DNA from 2 places in the Bacillus sp. XB1 genome. Region 2 is predicted to be linked to the other one. Evidence: riboswitches for the same ligand, from Rfam matches in the RefSeq annotation. Region 2 holds a riboswitch; the other holds the start of a gene.
The links. Region 2 has a riboswitch for lysine ahead of ACK1U5_RS09725 (aspartate kinase). Riboswitches for the same ligand answer to the same signal wherever they lie in the genome.
Positions count from the first base shown of each region.

Region 1 (3,219 bases), 880 kb from region 2:
TCGAATCTAGTCTGTCTGGATGAAAGTGTAAAGCAATCCTTGCATGAGATTTTAAATTAGCGACAGCTTCTTCAAATATTTCATCTGTAATATTAGACATTTTAAGTATATGATTAATCGTTGCTTTAGCCCCACGTTTTTTGTTCTCTGCATATTTTGAAATATACTCTAAAGCAAATAATTGAGATCTTAATAATTCCATAATCCAATCTCCCCTTTAATTGAACTGCCCTTAAACACTTCAATTAAAAGCTTATTCTTTCCTTCTTATGAAACGAACCTCATTTATTTAAAAAAGTAATTTACTAAATCTTAATTATATATACACGCATTTTTCATAGGCAAATGTACACATTCTACAGAAATTTGATACCCTAGCCATCGCTCAGCAATATGTTCAAATGATAAAACAGATCCCGTTGTAAAAAAGCGATGCTTCAGATTCAGATTGTCAGACAAAATTCCTTTATGCTGTAAAATGGTACTTAACTCTATCGCTGTTTCTTCTGCAGAACTAATAATCGTTATGTCTTCTCCTAGTTCCTTTTTTATATAGGACTCTAAAAGTGGATAATGCGTACATCCAAGAATTAACGTATCTATATCTTCTTTCGTTAATGGAAGTAAAGCTTGTTTCACTTGCTGCGTGACATATGCTGTATCTTCTAATTGATTTTCTACAACTGTGGCTAAAGTCGGGCAAGCATAGCTATGCACTTCCAAATATGTATCCAGCTCGTGTAATGCTTTTTCATACATATTAGATTTTATCGTACCTACAGTTCCAATTACCCCGATTTCCCCTTTCTTTGTAACTTTAATTGCCGCTCTTGCTCCTGGATGTATAACGCCAATAACTGGAATGGAAAGTGCTTCTTGTAGCGCATTCAATGCAGCAGCTGCAGCAGTATTACATGCTACGACTAGCGCTTTTAATGGAAACTGTTTGAGGAACTCAACCATTTCAAATACGAAAGATTGCACCTCCTCTACACTTCTTGGCCCATACGGACAACGCTTATTATCACCAATATAATAAATGCTTTCTTTAGGCAATTGTCTTATAATTTCGCTCGCAACTGTTAATCCCCCAACACCCGAATCTAGCACACCTATTACTGAATGTTTATGACATACAGACATATACTTCATCCCCTTTTCAATCATCTAGCGCTAATAACATGTATTATATTACGAAAATTCAAATATCACATAACAATCCCTCTTACTTTTAATCACAAACTGTTCTCTATAATCTGATTATTACTATATCCATTGACGTATAAAAATTCATTTGTTACTCTTAAATACGTTAATTTAATATTTAAATCCTCATTCGTATCTCGGTGAGGTAGAGGTTGCAGTCATTAAGAGTATCATTTCAGGAGATGTAGTGGCATTGATGAAGGAATGAGAAAGGAATGGTTGCCGAAGTAAGTCGTGTCCACCATGCACGCTTGCTGGGTCTGCATTTAATAAGTGCAGAACTGTCACAAACGTTTCGTTTGTGGAGAGCTATCGAGAGGTATGTCGTGGGTTTCTTATAAGATAGAAAGCATGTAGCGGCAGATTACGTGCTTTTTTTGTTTTGTTTGGGACTTCTCTTCCTGACTCAGGAAGACATACATATCTCCTCGCTTGACTTGGTTATACTAACTTTGGAGGTATTTTTCTATGCAACAAAAAAAATGGGGCTTTTGGGTACTAACAGCTTTCGTTGTCGGTAACATGGTTGGCGCTGGTATTTTCATGGTACCAAGTACGTTGGCACAAACAGCAAGCCCACTCGGTGTCACTTTAGCTTGGTTAACTACAGGGTTTGGTGTTTTAATGCTAGCTCTTGTTTTCGGTAATTTAGCAATTCGTCGTCCTGATTTAACGACAGGGCCACAAAGTCATGCATATGCTTTATTCTCAACACCAAAAAAGAAAAAAATGGCTGGCTTCAGTATGGTATGGGGATATTGGGTTGCAAACTGGGCAAGTAACGTTGCCATCATTACATCATTTGCGGGATATTTATCACTCTTCTTCCCAATTATGAAAGATACGCGACTACTATTTTCAATCGGCTCGTTTAACGTAGAAGTCGGAAAACTAATTACATTTACGATTTGTTCCATCTTACTTTGGGGAACTCATATTATATTAACAAACGGTGTAAGCGGAGCTGGAAAACTAAACTTCTTAGCAACAACAACGAAAGTAACTGGATTCCTTTTATTCATCGTCGTTACGTTATTTGCATTCGAAGCTTCTAAGTTTGGACAATGGTACACACCGATGATTGATAAATCAGGTGCATCACATGGTCTTCTTTCACAAGTAAATTTAGCTGCTCTTACAACGCTTTGGGCGTTTATCGGAATTGAATCAGCCGTTCTTTTATCAAACCGTGCTGTTTCTCCAAAAACGGTAAAACGTGCAACAGTTGCGGGATTACTTATTACAGTTGCGATTTACCTAGGAATTACAATTTTAACAATGGGTGTACTTCACGTTGATAAATTACAAGCTTCTGAACGTCCATTAGCAGATGCACTAAATGCTGCAATGGGTCACGGCGGCGGGAAACTGATGGCATTACTTGCTCTTACTTCCCTGTTCGGTTCTATCTTAGGCTGGATTTTATTAAGCTCAGAAGTACCTTATCAAGCAGCAAAAGAAGGTTTCTTCCCTTCCTTCTTCACGAAAACAAATAAAAAAGGAAGTCCAATTTACTCATTACGATTAACAAACATTATGTCGCAAGTATTCCTATTCTCAACATTATCAGGAACCATTGCGGAAGCTTATACATTCGTTATTACCGTATCAACACTGGCCTACCTCATTCCATATCTCGTTTCACCAATCTTCCAGTTAAAACTAGTCGCAACTGGTGAAACATATAAAAATGAAATGCGGGCAAGAATTACAGATGGCATAGTCGCAGTTATCGCACTTTGCTACGCACTATGGGTTATTAAAACTGGCGCATCCGATATAAAAACGTTCCTTCTCGGAATTGGTTTATTCGTAATTGGATTTGCTTTCTATCCATTAATGAATCGTGATCAGAAAAAAAATAACGAAAAGAAAAACGGGCAAGTTGCATAACGCAATTTGCTCGTTTTTTCTTTTGTAAAACATATATAATAGAACAAAGAGGTGAAAAACATGTCAATCGAATCGCTATGGAGCAGTCGCTTCCAACAACATATTCAAAATATCATTACA
Region 1 covers NZ_JBNRIL010000001.1:2,797,853-2,801,071, forward strand. The annotation lists gene ACK1U5_RS14350 (DUF3626 domain-containing protein) at 1-202, opposite strand, end outside; gene racE (glutamate racemase) at 313-1,143, opposite strand; lysine riboswitch at 1,345-1,526, shown strand; gene ACK1U5_RS14360 (amino acid permease) at 1,675-3,099, shown strand; gene ACK1U5_RS14365 (ABC transporter permease) at 3,160-3,219, shown strand, end outside.
Region 1: it holds a riboswitch for lysine, as region 2 does, so the genes downstream of both, ACK1U5_RS14360 (amino acid permease) here and ACK1U5_RS09725 (aspartate kinase) in region 2, are expected to answer to the same signal.

Region 2 (3,219 bases):
GCTATATAAATAAGCCTCACCAATTGCCACATTTCCTCTTAACTTACTCATTGGTTTCCCATAGTATTTATAATTCGGAACACTCTTTTCAATCATCCAGCCGATAAATGCCGGTAAAGCTACTCCAATTCCGTTGACAACACCATGAATCCAAACCATTTGAGCAATTGTAATCGTCATTACATGCTTCAAATTTCCATATGAATATATAAGTGAGAACATAATTGTAACCATGAGTGTACTAGACGAAACGATTAGAAGAATCTTTGCACTGATAGCATTAAATTTTGCTCTCCAAACGTAAAATCCATACCCATAAATTGCACATAAATATAGGAACACTGCAAAAAATTCAAATATTCTTGAGTATGTAATTCCTATTGCAACTGTCATAGGTGAAATCATGATGATAAACATAATAGCATCATACACTTTACTTCTCTTTTCTCTTTTTCTCCCTATTAAACCAGCTGATAATGGCAATAGAAACGCCGAATAATGAAAATGTGCAGCTGTGAGTAAAACAATGTCAGAGCTAAAATGCATAATTGAAAGTTTTGCTACTGAAGCAGAAAACCAAAAACCACCTAAAAACAAATAAATAAACGCACTATCTATGGCGATCTCTTCTAACGGCTTCCATCCTCTTTCTAACAATCTACTTACACCAAATAACGCAACAATTCCTGTATATACAAACCAAACTAGCGCAAATAAATAGTGATTTGTGACGAAAGCTAGCATTGCACAAATTGCTGCGATTGGATATAAAAATGATACGGATTTATAAAATAATAATTGCGATCCATCTCTTTTTCTTTTATCAATAATACAAAATGACATTGGTATAAATAATAAAACAGATAATAATATAATTGCTTCAACAGGATTTATATTCGACCACTCACATATTAGAAAAACAACATAACAAGCAAGCCCAAATATTATATTTTTCATATCGTCTATTCCCTTTCCACAAATGTTCCCTTATATGAAAAAAGCAACCAATTAACGGGTTTCGTACTTGTACATGAATTCGAAAACATTGTAGTGTTTCATCATAACTTTCAACAATTTTTGCCTCACCATACAAGAATTTTGGTAACGGCATTTTTCTTCCAAACATATAAAACCATTGTTTCTTTGAAGAAATATGCATTGCCCCTAACTCATCGATATGAAAATGCAGTGTAGAAACGAGTAAATGTGGTTCACCAAAATAATCTACAATTTCATTTTCGTTTTCATCCAATTGCATAACTGCATTAAAATATCTTTTCTTATTTCACCTATTGATTCCCCTTCTCCAACTATTTCAAGCCCAAATCCAATCTTTGTTTTATAAAAAAACTTCTTTGGTTCTCCTTCTTTTTTCTCTAAATACGAAATTTCAGTAAAGCGAGCATCCCACTCTGTATGTATATCTGGTTCTTGCGTATATTCCCATAATTTTTCCATCTTCGTGTTCATTTTTGTCGCAACATAAATAGGCTGTTTCCTTTTCATTCTCCCCACCTCCTATGCACTATAAGTTTAATGTACATGCAATGAATTTATTTTGCTACATTTTTCACAAACTTCCTCAAAAAAAGAAAGAATTTTTAAAATATATATAAAACACTTGATTCCACGAAAAATTTAAATTATTATAAAACAAATGTTACCAACAACTTCATAAATCAAACACTCTCGCCTAAAACGTGAGATAGAGGTTGCGATACTTATGAGTATTCTAATGGAGACACAGAGATGTCTATGAACTTAGATGAAAGGAAGTATTGCCGAAATTGATAAATTTCTCTGCATTTATCAATTGGGGCTGTTTTCGAATAGAAACAGAACTGTCATATGTACAGACGTGTACGTATGAAGAGCTATCTACAAAAAAGAGATATCATTTTTTTATGATATTCCTTTTTTGGCGGTTTTTTTATTAGCTCCGTTTTCTGTTTCCCTTTTCCTGTAACAGCACCATCCTCACTTATTTGAGATGGTGTTTTTTGTTTGTCTTTCTGGTAACTACAGGAGTATTGGGATTTATATATTTCCTAATCTATTCTTAAAAATAGACGAAAGAAGGAATTTGTAATGGAAACAATTGTTCAAAAATTTGGTGGCACTTCTGTCGGAAGCGTCGAACGCATTCAACATGTAGCAAATTTAATTATTGAAGAATATGAACGAGGTCATAGCATTGTCTCTGTCGTTTCAGCAATGGGAAAAAGCACAGATGAACTTGTCGCACTCGCTAACGCTATCACAGAAAATCCAAGTAAACGTGAAATGGATATGCTTCTATCTACAGGAGAACAAGTAACTATTTCATTATTAACAATGGCACTGCAAGCAAAAGGCTATCATGCAATTTCATTAACAGGGTGGCAAGCAGGTATTACGACAGAATCTGTACATAGTAGTGCACGGATTACTGACATTCATACAGATCGTATTCAATCTTATCTTGCTGAAGGTACGATTGTTATCGTAGCTGGTTTCCAAGGTATAAGTGTAGAAAATGAAATTACAACGCTTGGCCGTGGTGGCTCTGATACGACTGCTGTCGCATTAGCTGCTGCACTTAAAGCAAAAAAATGTGATATTTATACGGATGTGACAGGTGTATATACGACGGACCCACGAGTTGTAAAAGATGCTTACAAATTAGACGAAATTTCTTATGACGAAATGTTAGAGCTTGCTAATCTCGGTGCTGGCGTATTACACCCGCGCGCTGTTGAGTTTGCTAAAAATCATAATGTAGTTTTAGAAGTTCGCTCAAGTATGGAACAAGAAAACGGAACAATTGTAAAAGGAGAATGTAACATGGAACAACAATCAATCGTTAAAGGTATTGCATTTGAGGATAACATTACACGTGTCACAATTAAAGGATTAGAACAAGGCTCGCTTTCAACAGTTTTCTCTACATTAGCAGCAGCACACATTAATGTAGATATCATCATTCAAAGTATTACAAATGAAGGAACTGTACACCTCTCCTTCTCCATTCATTCGAATGATTTAAGAAAAACTTTAGAAGTTTTGGAACAAAATCAAGAAACTCTTCACTATGAATCTGTAGAACATGAAAATCACTTAGCAAAAGTATCAATCGTAGGATCTGGCATGGTATCTAACCCAGGTGTCGCTGCAAATATGTTCACTACTTTAAAAGAAGAAGATATTCATATTAAAATGGTAAGTACATCAGAAATTAAA
Region 2 covers NZ_JBNRIL010000001.1:1,921,974-1,925,192, forward strand. The annotation lists gene ACK1U5_RS09710 (YndJ family protein) at 1-957, opposite strand, end outside; partial or broken gene ACK1U5_RS09715 (DUF4166 domain-containing protein) at 963-1,285, opposite strand; partial or broken gene ACK1U5_RS09720 (hypothetical protein) at 1,273-1,506, opposite strand; lysine riboswitch at 1,699-1,885, shown strand; gene ACK1U5_RS09725 (aspartate kinase) at 2,089-3,219, shown strand, end outside.